DNA from 3 places in the Streptomyces sp. NPDC006372 genome. Region 2 is predicted to be linked to each of the others. Evidence: riboswitches for the same ligand, from Rfam matches in the RefSeq annotation. Region 2 holds a riboswitch; each other region holds the start of a gene.
The links. A riboswitch is a leader RNA that binds a small molecule or an ion and turns the genes downstream of it on or off. The one in region 2 is predicted to bind thiamine pyrophosphate.
Positions count from the first base shown of each region.

Region 1 (6,696 bases), on a different contig from region 2:
CACGGACCTAGCATCGAGTGCAGGACATCAGGATCGACAGGACCCGGCACTCGAACGGGCGGAGAGGTAAGGACGAGGGCGATGCGAGAGATCTTCGCGGGACTGCCGTGGTGGGTGAAGTGGGTCGCGGTGCCGGTCATCGCCCTGGTCGTGTTCGGCGGGCTGATAGCCAGTGTCGTCGGCTTCGTCATCGGCCTGCTCTTCAAGGTGCTGGTCTTCGTGGCGCTGGTCGGTGGACTGATCTACGTCGTACGGAAGTTCACCTCGAGTTCCTCGTCGCGCAGCGACTGGTGAGACCGGTGGGAAACCGGTGGGGGTAGCGGGAAACGCCTGGAATCACCGGTTCCCTCGGCCGGGGGAAGTTTCGCGGCCAGGCCGTCTGTGCGCGGTGGCAGACGAATAGAGTCCGGAACTCGACGCGGGGACATCCCCGCGAGCGGCTATCCCCACCCGTGTTCATCGGCACGGGCTGCCCCCTCGCGCTTCGGGAGTGACCCTTGACCCCGGCTGACACCGCACCGGTCCACCTGCACACCGTTCCCGCGCAACCCCGCTCGGCGGCGCGCCCCGAGCAGCCGCCTCCCGCCGCACCACCGCCCCCGGCGACCCTCATCGGCTCCGTCCAGCGGGCGATGCGCCTGCTGGAGACCGTCGCCGGGCACGAGTACGGCGCTCCCGCCAAACAACTGGCCCGTGAGACCGGGCTCGCGCTGCCCACGACGTACCACCTGCTGCGCACCCTCGTGCACGAGGGCTATCTGCGCCGTGACAAGGGTCTGTTCTTCCTCGGCGAGGCGGCCGAGCGGCTGAGCAGCAGCGGGGCGCGGCAGAAACGTCGCAGCACGATCGTCGACGCGCTCGCGCACTGGCGGGACGCGCTCGGCGTCCCCGTGTACTACGCGGTGTACCGCGAGGGCGAGATCGAGCTCGTCTGCGTCTCCGACAGTCCGGCCAGTCCGGCGGTCGAGGAGTGGGCCGATTTCCGGGAGACCGGGCACGCGCACGCCATCGGGCAGTGCCTGCTGTCCCAGCTGGACGAGGACGCCCGCCGGGACCACCTCGACCGCTATCCGGTGCAGCCGCTCACGCCGTACACGGTGCGCGACAACCACAGCCTGCTCCGCCGGCTGGAGCGGACGCGGCGGATGGAACCGGTGACGGAGCGTCAGGAGTACGCCTTGGGGACGGTCTGCGCGGCGGTTCCGCTCACCCTCGGCACCACGGCCGCGACGATGGCCATCTCGCTGCCCGCCCACCAGGCGGACCGGCTGCTGCCCGCGGCCCGGCAGTTGCAGGGCGAGATCGGGCGGCGACTCGGATCGCTGGCACTCTCTATCAGTATGTGAAAACTCACTCCTTGTGATCTGCTGTGTACGTTCAGCAAGATTCCACCAAGTGTCAGAGGTTCGTTCCCGGCCAGTCCAGGCGAATGACGGGGTTATCGATGCGCGAGTCCGTACAGGCAGAGGTCATGATGAGCTTCCTCGTCTCCGATGAGCTCTCCTTCCGCATTCCGGTGGAGCTGCGCTATGAGACAAGTGATCCCTATGCCGTCCGGCTGACGTTCCACCTGCCCGGTGACGCCCCGGTGACCTGGGCTTTTGGCCGGGAGCTGCTGATCGACGGCGTCGGCCGGCCGTGCGGCGAGGGCGATGTGCGGGTCACGCCCGTCGAACCGGACTCGCTGGGCGAGGTGCTGATCCGGCTTCAGGTGGGCAGCGACCAGGCCTTGTTCCGGTCGTCGACGGCACCACTCCTCGCTTTCCTGGACCGCACCGACAAACTGGTACCGCTGGGCCAGGAGGGTTCGCTCGCCGACTTCGACGCCCATCTCGACGAAGCCTTGGACCGCATCCTCGCGGAACAGGGCGCCGGGTGAGACATCCGTGGGCGGCACGCTGGAGTAACGCTTCCCCGGATGCCGCCGAGCCGCGCAGGAACGCTTCTCCCTGCGACAGGCACCTGGCCTCTCGGCACCGGAGGGGCCAGCGGGGACTCACAAGCCCCTCAGGCGTCTTCGCCCCAGCGGCGTCATCGGTCCGAAGACGTCAGCGCTTACGCCGCCGCCCCCTCCCCCCGCGCGCCGGGACCGTGGCGGCCTCCGCGGCCGACTCCGCTCCCGGGCGGTCGGCCGAGACCACCAGCGCCGCGAGCGCCGTGGTGACCGGCACCGAAGCGACCAGGCCGATCGAACCGACCAGCGTGCGCACGATCTCCTCCGCGACGATCTCGCTGTTCGCGACCGTCCCCACACTGCTCTGCGCGATGGAGAAGAGCAGCAGCAGCGGCAGTGCGGCACCCGCGTAGGCGAGCACCAGCGTGTTGACGACCGAGGCGATGTGGTCACGGCCGATCCGGATGCCCGCTCGGTACAGTCCGCGCCAGCCCATCGACGGGTTGGCGTCGTGCAACTCCCAGACCGCGGACGTCTGGGTGACCGTCACGTCGTCGAGCACACCCAGCGAACCGATGATGACGCCCGCGAGCAGCAGACCGCTCATGTCGATCGTCGGATAGAGGCCGTGGATCAGGCCGGTGTTGTCATCCGTGTTGCCGGTGAGCGCGGCCCAGTCGATGAACACCGAGCCGAGAACGCCGATCAGCAGCAGCGAGACCAGGGTGCCGAGCACCGCCACGGATGTCCGCGCGGACAGGCCATGGCACAGGTACAACGCGATGAGCATGATGGCGCTCGCACCCACCACGGCCACGACCAGCGGATTCGAGCCCTGGAGGATCGCGGGCAGGATGAAGAGGTTCAGCACCAGGAAGCTTATGGCCAGCGCGACGAGGGCCATGACGCCCCGCAGGCGCCCGACGACCACCACGGCGAGCGCGAAGATGCCGGCCAGCAGCGCCATGGGCAGACGCCGGTTGACGTCGGTCACCGAGTACTGCAGATCCTTCGGCGCCGAGGGTTCGTAGGCGACCACGACCTTCTGGCCCTCGTGCAACTGACGGGACTGGTCGGGCTGAATGATCTCGGTGAAGGTGCGGCCCTTGTCCTTGCCGCTGTCGACCCGGATCGTGGCCCGCTTGCAGGTGCCGCTCTCCTGCTGCGCCGCGGAGGAGCCCTCGGCGGTGGAGGTGTCGCCCGTCGGCGGGACCCCGGAGGAGCCGGCCGCCTTGCAGCTCACCTCGACCACTTTGGTGACCGAGGCCTCCTGGGTCTGCCGGTCGAAGCCGACGCCGCTGCGCTCGTGCGAGGGAGCGCCGCCCGGCCACAGCACGGCGAGACCGATCAGTACCGCCGCGGCGAACGGGATCAGTACCGCTGCGATGATCTTGCGCAGATGCATGGAGACGGGCGTGGCCGGACCGTGGTTGTGGCTGTGCGAGTGCCCGTGGCCGTGTCCGCCACCGGGCGCGGAGCCGGACCCGTGACCGTGACCGTCGCCCCCGCCCTGGCCGTTGTCCCCACCGTGTCCCTGTCCGTGGCCGTGCCCATGGCTGTGGCCGGGACCGGTCCCTCGGTCAGGACCATCGCCCGTGCCGTAGCCCCCGTCGCCGCCGGAATCGTGCCAGCCGCCGGGGCCGGAACCAGGTTCACCGCCGCTCCCGGGACCATGGCCCGCGCTCCCACCGGCCCCGGCTGCGAAATCGTGGTCGCCTCCACGGCCGTTGCTGAATCCCGCGCCGGATCCGCGGGGCGGTTCGGGCGGTGGGTACGGGGGACGCTGCGTCGTGGTCACCGACCGATCATCGCAAGAAGGAGGGGGGCCCTCTGTTCACCGCGCCAGAATTGCCGCTAGCGTGGAGGCACCTTTTGTACACGCGGGAGCTCGGAGCACCGGGCTGAGAGGGCGCTGACCTCCGTCCCTGCGATGTTTCACATGAAACATCACCGAAGTCGAGTGATGTTTCACACGAAACGTCGGCAGACGGAAGCCGCTGCGTCGACCGCCGAACCTGTTACCGGGTAATGCCGGCGTAGGGAGTAGGTCTCATGACCAACAAGGACGCACGCACGCCTGCCTCCGTTCAGGACGAGAAGTCCCAGGAGGCCGGGAAGTCCATCGGCTGGCACAAGGCGTACGTCGAGGGCAGCCGCCCCGACCTGCGGGTGCCGGTCCGTCAGGTGCACCTCACCAACGGCCAGTCGGTCACGCTGTACGACACATCGGGCCCGTACACCGACCCGCTCGTCGACACCGACGTCCGCAGGGGCCTGTCGCCGCTGCGCGAGAACTGGATCATCACCCGCGGCGACACCGAGGAGTACGCGGGCCGGCCGGTCCGCCCCGAGGACGACGGCATCAAGCACACCTCACCGCGCGGCGGTCTCCGCAACCTCGATGCGGTCTTCCCTGGCCGGCCGCGCCTGCCGCGCCGTGGCAGGGACGGAAAGGCCGTCACACAGCTCGCGTACGCCCGTCGGGGCGAGATCACGCCCGAGATGGAGTACGTGGCCATCCGGGAGAACGTTTCGCCCGAGGTGGTCCGCGATGAGATCGCCGCCGGCCGGGCCGTGCTGCCGGCCAACGTCAACCACCCGGAGATCGAGCCGATGATCATCGGCAAGCGGTTCCTGGTGAAGGTCAACGCCAATATCGGCAACTCGGCGGTGACGTCCTCCATCGAGGAAGAGGTCGAGAAGATGACCTGGGCGACCCGCTGGGGCGCCGACACGGTCATGGACCTGTCCACCGGCCGCAACATCCACACCACCCGCGAGTGGGTGCTGCGCAACTCCCCCGTGCCCATCGGCACCGTGCCGCTCTACCAGGCCCTGGAGAAGGTCGACGGCCGCGCCGAGGAACTGACCTGGGACATCTACAAGGACACGGTCATCGAGCAGGCCGAACAGGGCGTGGACTACATGACGGTCCACGCGGGTGTGCGCCTGGCGTACGTGCCGCTGACGGCGAACCGCAAGACCGGCATCGTCTCTCGCGGCGGCTCGATCATGGCCGCGTGGTGCCTCGCGCACCACAAGGAGTCGTTCCTCTACGAGAACTTCGAGGAGCTCTGCGACATCCTCGCCGCGTACGACGTCACGTACTCGCTCGGCGACGGCCTGCGGCCCGGCTCGATCGCGGACGCCAACGACGAGGCGCAGTTCGCCGAGTTGCGCACGCTCGGAGAACTCAACACGATCGCCAAGCGTTTCAACGTACAGACCATGATCGAAGGCCCGGGACACGTGCCGATGCACAAGATCAAGGAGAACATCGACCTTCAGCAGGAGATCTGCGATGAAGCTCCGTTCTATACGCTCGGCCCGCTGACCACGGACGTCGCCCCGGCCTACGACCACATCACCTCCGGCATCGGCGCCGCGATGATCGCCTGGTGGGGCACGGCGATGCTGTGTTACGTCACGCCCAAGGAGCACCTGGGCCTGCCCAACCGTGACGACGTCAAGACCGGCGTCATCACCTACAAGATCGCCGCTCACGCCGCCGACCTCGCCAAGGGGCACCCGGGCGCCCAGGAGTGGGACGACGCGCTGTCCGACGCCCGCTTCGAGTTCCGGTGGGAGGACCAGTTCAACCTCGCCCTCGACCCGGACACGGCTCGAGAGTTCCACGACGAGACGCTGCCCGCGGAGCCCGCCAAGACGGCTCACTTCTGCTCGATGTGCGGGCCCAAGTTCTGCAGCATGAAGATCTCACAGGACATCCGCCGTGAACACGGCGGCAGTCGCGACGAGATCGAGGAGGGCATGGCCCAGAAGTCGAAGGAGTTCGCCGCGAGCGGGAACCGGGTGTACCTGCCGGTTGTCGACTGACACACACTCAACTCGACATGGTGCGCTCCCCCCGGGCTCCGGCCTGAGCAGGGGAGCGCACTTGTTCTATCTCCCAAGGGGGCGCGCGCTGACGCAAATGCGCCTCTTGACCTGACGTGCCAATACCGGCACGCTCATGGGGCGGGAACTACGCGCATAGATGACGCCCACTGCTGCACGTGTGCATGGGCTAGCACTCCAGAACCGGGTGCTCACTCAGGAAGGTATTTGCCATGACCTGTAAAACGCTCAGACCCAAAGAAATGAGGCGTACATGCTACGAAATCTCAGAACGACCATGGCCACCTTGTGCTCCTTCATCTGGCGTACCGCACAGGCCACTTGGGGCCTCATCTGTAGAGCGGCACGTGCTGCCCGACACGGAGTAGGGCGCATCTGGCGGGCTGCTCGGCGTGGAGAGCGACGCATTCGTCCGCATGTTCGAAGAATCCAAATTCTGAATTCATATTGTCAAGTCACTCTTGCTTTGTTGGCAGTTCACGAAACGATCCGAATGAGTTTGAATCCAACCTACGAGCCACCCGCTCGCCGGATCATTGAGTATTTCTTGCACCTCTTCGAAATCTTGTAGTTAGAACCTATGTGCGTAGTACCCAACCTGCACGGCCGTCAGCGCGCGACGGCCGTGCCTCAATGTGAGCGGGCTGCTCCCTCGTGGGAGTAGCCCGCAGCTGTTTGGGCCTGGTCTCGCCGCGCCCCAATGATCTTGAGCACGGTCGGGGTCGTGTCCGGTGCGCTTCGGGTCGGTCACCGGTGGGCGCACACCAGTTGATCGCGCGCGAATGGGGGAGCTGGTACAACGAGGCGCTTGACGCCGCTGCTCGATCGCATGAGGGGGCGCATCCACGGACATTCCGCCGTGAACACGGCGGCAGCCGCGACGAGATCGAGCCGGACTGACACCGGCGCACACCGGGGCCGGGGACCGGTGGCCCCCGGCTACT
Region 1 is NZ_JBEXQJ010000011.1:9,706-16,401, forward strand. Features, by position in the region: gene ABZ016_RS18720 (DUF5326 family protein) at 82-294, shown strand; gene ABZ016_RS18725 (IclR family transcriptional regulator C-terminal domain-containing protein) at 612-1,346, shown strand; gene ABZ016_RS18730 (SsgA family sporulation/cell division regulator) at 1,445-1,879, shown strand; gene ABZ016_RS18735 (YibE/F family protein) at 2,049-3,692, opposite strand; TPP riboswitch at 3,765-3,954, shown strand; gene thiC (phosphomethylpyrimidine synthase ThiC) at 3,947-5,731, shown strand; gene ABZ016_RS18745 (hypothetical protein) at 6,692-6,696, opposite strand, start outside.
Region 1: another riboswitch for thiamine pyrophosphate. It lies ahead of thiC (phosphomethylpyrimidine synthase ThiC); the one in region 2 lies ahead of thiO (glycine oxidase ThiO).

Region 2 (6,696 bases):
CGCCTTGATCAGCTCGACGAGCTCGGCGGCGTAGGCGAGGCCCCGGGGGTGCGGCACCCACTCGCCCATCGGGTCCCCGGGGGGGTCGCCGCGCAGGGCGAGCATGTTGCGGATCCCGGCGTCGGCGTACTGGCCGATGATGTTGCGCAGGTCGGCCACCGAGTGGTCGACCGCCGTGAGGTGCGCGATCGGCGTGAGGGTGGTGTCCGAGGCGATCGCCTCGGTCGCCTTGACCGTGCCCGCGCGGGTGGAGCCGCCCGCGCCGTAGGTCACGGAGACGAAGTCGGGCGCCACCGCCTCGACCCGGCGCAGCGCGTTCCACAGGTTCCGCTCACCCTTCGGGGTCTTCGGTGCGTAGAACTCGAACGAGTACGTCGCCTTGCCGGTCGCGAGCATGTCGCGGACGGTGCGTGCGTGGTCCGACCTGATGGATGCGGTGCCGAGGGCCATACCGGCAGGTTAGCCAGGGCCGGTCGGTCCCCCAACCGGACCCTGGACATTTGCCCGAATTGTCGCCCTGCTGTCCACTCCTTGGACAAAACCCTGGACAAATGCTTGGACAAACGGGCGTACTACGCCGCTCGCAGCCGCTTCGCGAACTCGGCCGCCGCCGCACCCGGATCCTCGGCCTCGGTGATCGCCCGTACGACGACGACCCGCCGGGCTCCCGCTTCCAGGACCTGATCGAGGTTGGCGAGGTCGATGCCGCCGATGGCGAACCAGGGGCGGTCCGTGCCCAGGGCGGCGGTGTGGCGGACGAGGTCCAGGCCGGGGGCGTGGCGGCCGGGCTTGGTGGGGGTGGGCCAGCACGGGCCCGTGCAGAAGTAGTCCACGCCGTCCTGGACGGCTGCCGCGGCGGCCTCGGACTCGGCGTGGGTGGAGCGGCCGATCAGGACCTCGTCGCCGAGGATCGCGCGGGCCGCCGGGACGGGGAGGTCGCCCTGGCCGAGGTGCAGCACGTCGGAGCCGGCGGCGTGGGCGACGTCCGCGCGGTCGTTGACCGCGAGCAGTTTGCCGTGCCGGGCGCAGGCGTCGGCGAGGACGGCCAGGTGCTCCAGCTCCTCGGCCGCCTCCATGCCCTTGTCCCGCAGCTGCACGATGTCCACGCCGCCCGCCAGCACGGCGTCCAGGAACTCGGCGAGATCACCCTGCCGCCGTCGGGCGTCGGTGCAGAGGTAGACCCGGGCGTCGGCGAGCTGGGCGCGTGCGGTGGTGGCGGCTGTGCCGGGCATGTGTGTCCCCCTGGTTCGTGGTGGCGTACGGGTGCGGGGATGCGGCCCGTACGGGTGGTGCCGGGCTGCCGGTGCGGCCCGTGCGGAAGGCGGGGCCCGGGCGCAGGGTGCAGCCGGACCGGCAGGCGTCTCCCGGGTGAGGGTGCCACGCGTGCGGAAGGCGTCTCCCGGTGCCGGTGACTCGGGCGATGGGTGTCCACGGGCGGCGAGGACCGCCGGAGGCGTGAGGGTGACCGGTCCCGGAGAGGGCGGCCGTCCGCGAGGGACCGCCACGCAACCCCTCGGCGCGTCCCGAGTCTCTCACCCGGGCGGACCACTGCCGAGGCCCTCATCGGAGGCTCCCGCCAGGGTGGCGCGCCCCGGACAGGCGCGAGCCACCCCTGGGCCGTGGCCTCGCGGGCCCCGGCCCACACACCGGGCGGTTGTTCAGGCCCGGCCCCGCTCGTACGACAGGGCCGGACGGTTGTTCGGTCGAGGTCGGTCAGACCGCGAGCGCCTGGGCGCGACGCTTCACCTCCGTGCCGCGATTCTCGTTCAGCGCCTGCGCCGGGGTGCCGGGCAGGCTGGGGTCGGGGGTGAAGAGCCACTCCAGCATCTCTTCGACCGTGAAGCCGTCGTCCCGCAGGAGCGTCAGGGTGCCGGACAGGCCCTTGACGACCTTGTCCCCGTCGATGAAGGCCGCGGGGACGTGCAGCGCGCGGTTCTCACCACGGCGTACGGCGATGAGCTGGCCCTCCTTGACCAGCTGCCGCACACGCGTCACCTCGACGCCGAACTGTTCGGCGATGTCGGGGAGGGTGAGCCAGGCAGGGACGAGAGCATCGATCTTTGCGTCAATCTCGGTCACGGAAACCAGCCTGCCATCCCCCACTGACAGGAGGAAGTCAGACCGGTCCGGCCGGGCGGACGCACGGCCCCCCGGCCCACCTCCCGGCGCTATGCCGTCGCCGCCTTGAGGGGCCTCGCCGGATCCGCCAGCAGCGTCGGGTTCATCGGCGTGCCCGACTCGATCAGGCGGCGTCCCTGAGCCAGGTCCCGGGGGCGGCCCACCGCCAGGAGCGCGACCAGCCGGTCACCGCGCAGCCAGCAGACCGACCAGGCCGGTCCGGCCGGGTCGCCCCGCCACAGGGTCGTGTCGGCGGCCGCGTGGTGCCCGGCGTACTGCACGAACCGTCCGAACTGCTCGGACCAGAAGTAGGGCACCGGGTCGTACACCGCCGGCGGCTCCCCCGAGGCCCGGCCGGCGATGTTCAGGGCCACGGTGCGCGGCCCCTGCAGGGCGTTGTCCCAGTGGTGCACCAGCAGGCGCTCGCCGTACCGCCCCGAGGGGAAGGAGGCGCAGTCCCCGACGGCGTACACGTCCGGCACGGTCGTGTGCAGGTGCTCGTCGGCCACGATCTCGCCGTGCTCGCCCAGCTCGATCCCGGAGCCGGACAGCCAGGCCGTGGCGGGACGGGCGCCGATGCCGACGACGACGGCGCCCGCGGGCAGCCGTGTGCCGTCGTCGAGGAGCACCGCGCCGGGCTCGACGCGCTCCACGCGCGCCTGCGTCCGCAGCACGGCCCCCGCGTCGGCGTACCAGCCGGCCATGGGGGCGGCGACCTCGGCGGGCAGCGCCCCGGCGAGCGGCCGTTCGGCGGCCTCCACGACGGTCACCGCGCAGCCGGCCTCGCGGGCGGCCGTGGCGAACTCCGCGCCGATCCAGCCCGCGCCGACGACCACGATGTCGTGCTGCCGGGCCAGCACCGGCCGCAGCCGCTCGGCGTCGTCCAGGGTGCGCAGCAGATGCACGCCCGGTACGCCCTCCGCCCCGGGCAGCCGGATCGGTTCGGCGCCGGTCGCGACGACCAGGACGTCGTACGGCACGGGTCCGCTCTCGGTGTCCAGCTCCCGGTCCCCCGGGCGCAGGCCGGTCACCTCGCAGCCGAGCCGCAGCTCGATGCCGAGGGCCTCGAAGTCGACGTCGAACGCGGAGCCCTCGGACTTGCCCAGCAGGACGGCCTTGGACAACGGCGGCCGGTCGTACGGCTGGTGGGGCTCGGCGCCGACCAGGAGGACGCTGCCGGTGAAGCCCTGCTCCCGCAGGGCGACGGCGGTCTGCACACCGGCCATGCCCGCGCCCGCCACGACCACTCGCCGCGGTTCGGCGGACCCTGCTTCCTGCGTCTGCTCGCTCACCTGATCACCATAGACAACTGACGTTCTGTCAGTCAGTGCCCGAGCGCCGTGACCTGCTCCACAACGCTCGTCCCGCTGCCCCGCTGGGACTCCCACTCCCAGGTCTCCTCCAGCCGGACCCGCCCGTCGGGCAGGTCCACGACCGTCGACACGCAGTGCCCGGAGGACGTGGTCCCGTCCTCCTTGAGCTGTACGTACCGGAAGTCCAGCCTGTCTCCCTCCCTGGTACCCACGAGACGGCCGCGTACGACGTCGCCGCCGGTGTACTCGGCCCAGATCTCACCGTCCCGCTCGTGGTACGTGAACCGGGTGCGGGTCCCCACCTGACCGGGTGCCTGGTCGGCCACCGGGGCGAGGACGAGACCGTCGAGGGATCGGGCCATGGGCGGAGGCTCCCTTACTGCGGCACGGGGCGTCGGGCTAGGGTTGGTGGCCAACGTAAGGCACTCGCGGGAGCCCGGACGCACCGGGCTGAGAGGGAGGCTGGCGGCCTCCGACCGTACGAACCTGATCCGGGTCATGCCGGCGAAGGGAGGGGCTGGACGCCCATGTCGCGTACGCGAACCTCAGACGTCCTCGTCATCGGGGGCGGGATCATCGGCCTGGTCACGGCCTGGCGGGCCGCGGGGCGGGGCCTCAGCACGGCCGTGGTGGACCCCGGGCCGGGCGGCGGGGCAGCCCAGGTCGCGGCCGGCATGCTGGCCGCCGTCACGGAACTGCACTACGGCGAGCAGACCCTGCTCGGCCTGAACCTCGCCTCCGCTCGGCGCTACCCGGCCTTCGCGGCCGAGCTCACCGAGCTGACCGGTCACGACCTCGGCTACCGCCGGTGCGGCACGCTCGCCGTCGCCCTGGACGCCGACGACCGGGCCCACCTGCGCGAACTGCACGCCCTGCAACAGCGGTCGGGCCTCGACTCGCAGTGGCTGTCGGGGCGGGAGTGCCGTCGTCTGGAGCCGATGCTCGCACCGGGTGTGCGCGGCGGGCTGCGGGTCGACGGCGACCATCAGATCGACCCGCGGCGGCTGGCCGGGGCGCTGGTCGCCGCGTGCGAGCGGTCGGGGGTGGTCTTCCACCGGGTCCTGGCCGAGCGGCTCACCGTCGCGGGTGACCGGGCCACGGGCGTCGTCATGGCCGACGGCACCGAGCTGGGCGCGGGTCAGGTCGTGCTGGCCGGGGGCAGTCTGAGCGGTCGGCTCGCCGGCGTCCCGGAGGATGTGCTGCCGCCGGTGCGGCCGGTGAAGGGGCAGGTCGTACGGCTGACCATGCCCGAGCGGCACGGGCCGTTCCTGAGCCGGACGGTGCGCGCGGTCGTCCGCGGCAGCCAGGTCTACCTGGTGCCGCGCGCGAGTGGCGAACTGGTCGTCGGCGCGACCAGCGAGGAAACGGGCTGGGACACCACCGTGACCGCCGGCGGCGTGTACGAGCTGCTGCGCGACGCGCACGAACTGGTCCCCGGCATCACCGAGCTGCCGCTCACCGAGACCCGTGCCGGGCTGCGGCCCGGCTCCCCCGACAACGCACCGCTGCTCGGGCCCACCGCTCTCGAGGGTCTGCTGCTGGCCACCGGCCACTACCGCAACGGCGTCCTGCTCACGCCGGTCACCGGCGACGCCCTGGCGCACGCCCTGACGACGGGTGAACTGCCCGAGGTGGCCCGGCCCTTCACCCCGAAGCGCTTCAGTACCGTCACCGCACTCACGGAGCAGCCCGCATGAACATCTCCGTCAACGGAGAGCCCCGGGACGTCCGGCCCGACACGGCTCTCGCCACCGTCGTGAGCTCGCTCACGACGTCACCCTCCGGTGTGGCCGCCGCCCTCAACGAGACCGTCGTCCCGCGCGCGCAGTGGCCGTCCACCCCCCTGGCCGAGGGAGACCGTGTGGAAGTCCTCACCGCCGTCCAAGGAGGCTGACCATGGCCGACGATCCGTTTGTCCTCGGTGGTACGTCCTTCACGTCCCGCCTGATCATGGGTACGGGCGGCGCGCCCAGCCTCGACGTGCTGGAGCGGTCGCTGGTGGCCTCCGGGACGGAGCTGACGACCGTCGCGATGCGCAGGGTGAACGCCTCGGTGCACGGCTCGGTGCTGTCCGTCCTGGAGCGGCTCGGCATCCGGGTGCTGCCCAACACGGCGGGGTGCTTCACCGCCGGAGAGGCCGTCCTCACCGCCCGTCTCGCGCGCGAGGCCCTCGGCACGGACCTGGTCAAGCTGGAGGTCATCGCCGACGAGCGGACACTGCTGCCGGATCCGATCGAGCTGCTGGACGCGGCCGAGACGCTGGTCGACGACGGGTTCACGGTGCTGCCGTACACCAATGACGACCCGGTGCTGGCGCGGAAGCTGGAGGACGTCGGCTGCGCGGCGATCATGCCGCTGGGGTCGCCGATCGGGTCCGGGATGGGGATTCGCAATCCGCACAACTTCCAGCTGATCGTGGAGCGGGCGGGGGTGCCGGTGATCCTGGACGCGGGGGCCGGTACGGCGTCCGATGTGGCGTTGGCGATGGAGTTGGGGTGTGCGGGTGTGATGCTTGCCTCGGCGGTGACGCGGGCGCAGGAGCCGGTGCTGATGGCTGCCGCCATGAGGAACGGGGTGGAAGCGGGGCGGTTGGCGTATCGGGCGGGGCGTATTCCTCGGCGGCATTTCGCGGAGGCGTCTTCGCCGACGGAGGGTGTTGCCGTGCTCGATCCGGAGCGGCCTGCTTTTCAGTAGCTGTGCGATGTCGCTGGGGCGGGGTGGGCGCGCAACCCGGCGGAGCGGGGTGCCGCTGCGCCCACCCGTGCCGCCCCCAGCGGCACGACTGCCCGCAGCGGCAGCGGCAGGGGCAGGGGCGTGCGATGCACGTCACAGGTCCGCTTCAGTCATGCCCCGATGGTGGGCGCGGCGAGTGGGTGTCAGTTGTGGCTCGTACACTCGCCTGCGTGGACACGACCCTTCAGGACCCCTTGGTCGGGCAGGTGCTCGACGGCCGGTATCGCATCGACGCGCGGATCGCGGTCGGCGGGATGGCCACGGTCTACCGGGCCGTGGACACCCGGCTCGACCGGATCCTCGCCCTCAAGGTGATGCACCCCTCGCTCGCGGTCGACGCCTCGTTCGTCGAGCGGTTCATCCGCGAGGCGAAGTCCGTGGCCCGCCTGGCCCACCCGAACGTGGTGCAGGTCTTCGACCAGGGCAACGACGGCTCGTACGTCTACCTCGCGATGGAGTACGTCGCGGGCTGCACCCTGCGGGACGTGCTGCGCGAGCGCGGGGCCCTGCAGCCGCGTGCCGCCCTGGACAT
Region 2 is NZ_JBEXQJ010000007.1:17,763-24,458, reverse strand. Features, by position in the region: gene metF (methylenetetrahydrofolate reductase [NAD(P)H]) at 1-450, opposite strand, end outside; gene thiE (thiamine phosphate synthase) at 573-1,232, opposite strand; gene ABZ016_RS14195 (Rv2175c family DNA-binding protein) at 1,714-2,079, opposite strand; gene ABZ016_RS14190 (FAD-dependent oxidoreductase) at 2,169-3,410, opposite strand; gene ABZ016_RS14185 (hypothetical protein) at 3,443-3,793, opposite strand; TPP riboswitch at 3,850-3,961, shown strand; gene thiO (glycine oxidase ThiO) at 3,959-5,128, shown strand; gene thiS (sulfur carrier protein ThiS) at 5,125-5,325, shown strand; gene ABZ016_RS14170 (thiazole synthase) at 5,328-6,125, shown strand; gene pknB (Stk1 family PASTA domain-containing Ser/Thr kinase) at 6,335-6,696, shown strand, end outside.

Region 3 (6,696 bases), on a different contig from region 2:
TCGAAAGGGCCATCGCTTGGCCGTAGTTCAGCTCACCGGGCCGGCCCAGCAGCCGCGCCACGGCCACCGGCAGCGTCGGCCGGTCCGGCCGCGCGATGAACACCGTCGCCCCGAACTCCCCGAGCGAGACGGCGAAGGCGAACCCGGCCGCGATCAGCAGCGCCCGCCGCACCATCGGCAGGTCCACCTCCCGCCACACCCGCCAGGGCGAGGCCCCCAGCACCGCGGCCGCCTCCCGCAGCCGCACGTCGACCGCCCGCAGCACGGGCAGCATGGTCCGCACGACGAACGGCACCCCGACCAGCGCCTGCGCGAGCGGCACCAGGATCCACGACGACCTGAGGTCCAGCGGGGGCTCGTCGAGGGCGATCAGGAACCCGAAGCCGACGGTCACCGCGGACACCCCGAGCGGCAGCATCAGCAGCGCGTCGAAGCCGCGCACGAACCGCCCGGCGTCCCGGCGGGTCAGCGCGACAGCGGCGAGCGCGCCGATCACCACGGCGATGAGCGTGGCGGCGACGGCGTAGGACAGGGAGTTGCCGATCGCCTCGATGGGCGGGACCAGGAACACTCCCCCGTCGTTCCTGGTCAGCGCCCGGTAGTAGCCGAAGCCGGCCGCGCCCAGGGACCGCTGCACCAGCACGGCGAGCGGCAGCAGGAGCAGCACGAGGACGGTGGCCAGCACCCCGCCCAGCAGCGCCCACTGCCCGGCGCCGCGCGGCCGGCGTGCGGTCACGGAGGCGTCCACCAGCCGCAGCGCGGTCTCGCGCCGCCGTACGGTCCAGGCGTGCACGGCGAGGATCGCACCCACCGCGGCGAACTGGATCAGTGTCAGGACGGCCGCCGTGGACAGGTCGAAGATCTCCGACGTCTGCCGGTAGATCTCCACCTCCAGGGTCGAGAAGGTGGGCCCGCCGAGGATCTGGACGACACCGAAGGAGGTGAAGGTGAACAGGAAGACCATGAGCGCGGCGGCGGCCACGGCGGGCGCCAGCGCCGGGAGCGTGACCCGCCGCCAGGCCCGCAGGGGCGACGTGCCGAGCATCCGCGCGGCCTCCTCCTGCCGCGGGTCGAGCTGTGCCCAGAGCCCGCCGACGGTCCGCACGACGACCGCGTAGTTGAAGAAGACGTGCGCGAGGAGGATCGCCCACACGGTGGTGTCCAGCCGGACGCCCCACAACTCGTCGAGCAGCCCGCCCCGTCCGACCAGTGCCAGGAACGCCGTGCCGACGACGACCGTGGGCAGCACGAACGGCACGGTCACGACCGCTCGCAGGACCTGCTTGCCCGGGAAGTCCAGGCGCGCGAAGACGTAGGCGCCGGGGAGTGCGACGAGCAGGGTGAGCGCGGTCGAGACGAGCGCCTGCCAGGTGGTGAACCACAGGACGTGCCGGACGTCGGGCTGCGCGAGCACCTCGCCGATCCGCCCGAGCTGCCAGGCCCCGTCGACCTTCAGACCGCGCGCGACGATCGCGGCGACGGGGTAGGCGAAGAAGACCGCGAAGAACGCGACGGGCACGGCGAGGAGCCCGAGCCGCGCCGCGTTCCCGCGCGTCCGGCGCGCTACTTCAGTACGAGTGAGGTCCACGACTTGACCCACTGGTCACGGTGGTCGGCGATCTTCGCCGGGTCCATGGTCTCGGGATCCTTCGTCTGCGGCCCGTACTTCACGAACTCCGGCGGCACCTGGGCGCCCTCGCGCACCGGGTAGACGAACATGTTGAGCGGCATGTCCTCCTGGAACCTCTTGCTGAGCAGGAAGTCGAGGAACGCCTTGCCGCCCTTGGTGTTCCCGGCGTTGCTGAGCAGCCCGGCGTACTCGACCTGCCGGAAGCAGGTGCCCTCGGCGACGCCGGTCGGCGCCGTGCTCGGCTTCGGGTCCGCGAAGACGACCTCGGCGGGCGGCGAGGAGGCGTACGACACGACGAGCGGCCGGTCACCCTTGGCCTTCTTCCCGCCGGCCGAGCCGGAGAACTCCTCGTTGTAGGCCTGCTCCCAGCCGTCGACGACCTTCACGCCGTTGGCCTTGAGCTTCTTCCAGTAGCCCTGCCAGCCCCCGTCGCCGTACGCGGCGGCGGTGCCGAGCAGGAAGCCGAGGCCGGGCGAGGAGGCGGAGGCGTTCTCGGTCACGAGCAGGTTCTTGTACTGCGGCTTGACGAGGTCGTCGAAGCTCCGCGGCGGCTGCAGCTTGTGCTCGGCGAAGTACTTCTTGTCGTAGTTGACGCAGATGTCGCCGGTGTCGACGGGCGTGACCCGGTGCTGGTCCTGGTCGACGCGGTACTCGGCCTTGACCTGGTCGGCGCCCTTCGCCTCGTACGGCTGGAAGAGCCCGTTGTCGAGGGCGCGGGACAGCAGGGTGTTGTCGACGCCGAAGAAGACGTCGCCCTGCGGGTTGTCCTTGGTCAGGATCGCCTTGTTCACGGCCTGCCCGGCGTCGCCGTCCTTCAGGACGTTCACCTTGTAGCCGGACTGCTTCTCGAAGGCCGCGATGACGTCCTTGGACACGGCCCACGAGTCGTGGCTGACGAGGGTGACGGTCTTGGAGTCGCCGGCCCCCTGGCCGCCGTCGGACGATCCGCACGCGGCGAGCGTGCCGGCCATGCCGAGCCCGACGACCGCCGCCGTCAGCCGCTTCTTCTTGTTGCTCACTGGATTCCTCCTGGAGTGACCAGGAGAAGACGCGGCCCTGCCCGGGACTTCCGTGGTCCCGGGCAGGGCGCAACAGCTCGAGTGGTGACCGATCTCCCTACCCAGAATGACCTGGGCCAGGTTCGGAGGGTCTGCGGCCGTGTGCCGCACTCTCAGCGCTGTGGCGCTCCCCTGTCGGAATATGCAGATGTTCTTACGGTGGTCAGACTACCGTTCGGTGGCCGCGAGCTGACCACACGCCCCGTCGATCTCCTGACCACGGGTGTCCCGGATCGTCACCGGCACACCATGCGCGGCGATGGCCTCCACGAACGCCTTCTCGTCCTCGGGCCGCGAGGCGGTCCACTTGGACCCGGGCGTCGGGTTCAGCGGGATGAGGTTGACGTGCACGGGCTTGCCCTTGAGCAGCCGCCCGAGCCGGTCACCGCGCCAGGCCTGGTCGTTGATGTCCCGGATCAGCGCGTACTCGATGGACAGCCGACGTCCGGACTTGGCGCTGTACTCGAAGCCGGCGTCCAGCACCTCCCGGACCTTCCACCGCGTGTTCACGGGCACGAGGGTGTCACGCAGTTCGTCGTCCGGCGCGTGCAGCGAGATGGCGAGCCGGCACTTGAAGCCCTCGTCGGCGAACCGGTGGATGGCCGGGACGAGACCGACCGTCGAGACGGTGATCCCGCGCTGCGAGAGCCCCACCCCGTCGGGCTCGGGGTCGGTGAGCCGCCGGATGGACCCGATGACCCGGTTGTAGTTGGCGAGGGGCTCGCCCATGCCCATGAACACGATGTTGCTGAGCCGTGCCGGGCCGCCGGGGACCTCTCCGTCCCTGAGGGCCCGCATCCCGTCCACGATCTGGTGCACGATCTCGGCGGTGGACAGGTTCCGGTCGAGCCCCGCCTGCCCGGTCGCGCAGAACGGGCAGTTCATCCCGCAGCCGGCCTGCGAGCTGATGCACATGGTCACCCGGTCCGGGTAACGCATCAGCACCGACTCGACGAGCGTCCCGTCGAACAGCCGCCACAGCGTCTTGCGGGTGGTGCCCTGGTCGGTCGACAGATGCCGCACGACGGTCATCAGCTCGGGCAGCAGGGCCTCCTGCAGCCGCCCCCGCGCACCGGCCGGAATATCGGTCCACTGCTCCGGATCGTGCGCGTACCGCGCGAAGTAGTGCTGCGAGAGCTGCTTGGCACGAAACGGCTTCTCCCCGACCGCGGCAACGGCCTCCTTGCGCTCGGCAGGAGTGAGATCGGCAAGGTGCCGCGGCGGCTTCTTGGCTCCGCGGGGGGCGACGAATGTGAGTTCTCCGGGCTTAGGCATGGCCGTACCAGTGTCGCAGATCGATTCGTGTGGCCTGCGGCTTGCCCGGACAGGCCGGCCGCCGGCTGGTCGTCGGTCGCCGTGGGCCACCCTCGGACGGCCCACGGACGACCCCACCCTCGGGCCCGCACAGCAGAGCGGATCGCTCATCCGTTTTTCGAACGGCAGCGTTATTTACGTCAGCATCGCCCTGGTGTTTCATGAGGGGCGACTTCGGGGGGAGAGCAGCATGGGCGGATCTGGCGTCAAACTCTTGGTGATCGGCATTGCGACCCTGGCGGCGGCAATCGCCGGCAGTCTTCTTTCCGACGAGATCGGCAAACACGTTCCTAGCGGAAAGATTGCCCTCGGCGTCCTGATTGTGGTGACGGTGCTTGGCACCGCAACGTCTCTGCTTCTGTCCCAACCTGATGGCACTGAAAGCCTGGGAGTCATCAGGCAGAGGATTTCTGACACGCTGGGCGTCGTGTCGTCACTCGCGCTGGCCGCCGGCGTCTTCCTGGTTTTCGTCCACTACGCCCCAGGCTGGGGGCGTGCGCTTCTCGAGGAGGAGGAGCCTGCACTCAGGGGAGGATGGTCCGGAGAGGTGCGGCAGGGAGGATTCGACCGCCCGCTGAAAAGCACTCTCAAGGTTTCCGGATCAGCAGACAGCTTGAACGGTTCATTCACTGTCGTAGGGAAGAATCTCTGCGAGTGGGCTGTGTCCGGGCACGCGATCACCGCAGACTCGACCGACGCAACCCTCGACGTCAATAAAGAGCGCGGCCCGTGGATCTGCAGCGAAAACGGATATTTGCATGTGAAGTTGCTGTCTGACCGCAGAATCAGCGTGGAGCAAGATGGGTGGGTATTCAAGGGGCGCTCTAGGTGGCAGGTGTCTTTCAGCGGCGTTCTCAAGCCTGCGAAGGAGTGACCAGGCCCGGGCGGACAGCAGCGGGGCCGATGCCCGCCCGCCCTCCAGCCCTGACTAAAATCGAACGCGTGAACGACTCCTCGCCCTCCCGTCTGGACCTGCTGCTCTTCGCGCGCCGTGTCGTGGTGCAGCAGGCGAGGGCCGCGTTGGCCCAGCTGGACCGGTGGATCACCGATGAGCAGCGCCGGGAGGCGGAGCGCCTGAGGGGCGAGGAGATGCGACCGGCCCCGCCCGAGTGGCTGATCGAGCGGGGCCTGGACAAGAGGAACCTGGTCGCGGTGCACACCGGGGACTGCTGGAAGGTGACGAAGAGCGGCAGGTGCGTCGGCGCCTCACGGGCACAGGCGCTCGACGCCCTCCGGCAGCAGGTGCCGGCGTGCAGTTACTGCCGCCCCGACACGGCGCTCAGTTTCCTGGAGTAGCGCGCCGGAGCCCGTCGCCTACTCGCCCGTGTGCTCCAGCCGGTCCTTGAGGAGCTGCTCGTTGCGCGGTAGTTCCTTGCGGACCTGGGGGCGTACGACGAGCGGCACCAGCATCTTGCCGACGCCGTGGCCCTCGAAGTCGATGTCGATCGTCACGTGCGAGCGCCGGCCCTCGTCGAACGGCTCGACCTCGCCGTGCACATGGGCCCTGACCGGGCCGTCGACACCGCGCATGGCCCAGCTGTGCGGCGGGTCGTACTCGGTGACCTCCATGGTCATCGGCATGACGCGGCGGCGTCCCATGTGCCGGGTCACGCGGACCCGGTTCCCGACACCGACGGGGCCCTCGTCGAGGCGCTCGACCGAGATGGCGCTCAGCTGCCATTCCGGCATGTGCTGTGCGTCCATGACGTAGTCGTAGACGTCCTCGGGACGGCGGTCGACATCGATGGTCTCTCGGATGATGGACATGATGACCCCCTTTGCGAGGTACATCTGAATCGTCCCACTCAGTCCCCCGGCCGTCTCCCCGAGACGAGGACGAGCTCCCGTCCGGCCGGACGGGAGCTCGTCGACACAACCGGCCGGTTCGGCCGGGCCCGTCGATCAGCCGGACCCGACGAAGAGCACGAGGAGCAGCCACACCACCGGAGCCGTGGGCAGCAGGGAGTCCAGCCGGTCCATGATGCCGCCGTGTCCCGGCAGCAGGGTGCCCATGTCCTTAATGCCGAGGTCCCGCTTGATCATGGATTCGCCGAGGTCGCCCAGCGTGGCGCTGACCGCGACCGCGAGGCCGAGCACCAGGCCCTGCCACCAGGCGCCGTCGTCGATCAGGAACTCCATGCACAGCGCGCCGGCGGCCATGGCGAAGGTGACCGCGCCGACCAGGCCCTCGCGGGTCTTGCCGGGGCTGATGCGCGGCGCGAGCTTCGTCCTGCCGAAACGCCATCCGACGGCGTAGGCGCCGGTGTCGCTGACGACCGTCAGCAGCAGGAAGGTGAGAACCCGCTGCGGCCCGTCGTCCGCCGTCAGCATCATCGCGACGAACGTCGCCAGGAACGGCACGTAGAACGCCGCGAAGACACCCGCCGTGACGTCTCTGAGGTAGTTCTCGGGCGGTTCCGTCATCCGCCACACGAGCACGGCCAGGGCCGTGAGCGCCATGGCGACCCAGGCGCCCTCGGCACCCCGGACGTACCCGGCGACGACCATCGCGGCCCCACCGAGCGCGAGCGGCACGAGAGGTGCCCGGATGCCCTTGCGTTCGTCCAGCCGCTTGGTCAGCTCCCACAGGCCCACCACGACGGCGACGGCCACGACCCCGACGAACACGGCCTTGACGATGAACAGCGACGCGACGATCACCGCGCCGAGCCCGACGCCGACCCCTATCGCGGC
Region 3 is NZ_JBEXQJ010000017.1:68,753-75,448, reverse strand. Features, by position in the region: gene ABZ016_RS24130 (iron ABC transporter permease) at 1-1,588, opposite strand, end outside; gene ABZ016_RS24125 (thiamine ABC transporter substrate-binding protein) at 1,564-2,649, opposite strand; TPP riboswitch at 2,726-2,832, opposite strand; gene rlmN (23S rRNA (adenine(2503)-C(2))-methyltransferase RlmN) at 2,857-3,963, opposite strand; gene ABZ016_RS24115 (hypothetical protein) at 4,193-4,876, shown strand; gene ABZ016_RS24110 (DUF6233 domain-containing protein) at 4,945-5,298, shown strand; gene ABZ016_RS24105 (SRPBCC family protein) at 5,317-5,769, opposite strand; gene ABZ016_RS24100 (phosphatidate cytidylyltransferase) at 5,905-6,696, opposite strand, start outside.
Region 3: another riboswitch for thiamine pyrophosphate. It lies ahead of ABZ016_RS24125 (thiamine ABC transporter substrate-binding protein); the one in region 2 lies ahead of thiO (glycine oxidase ThiO).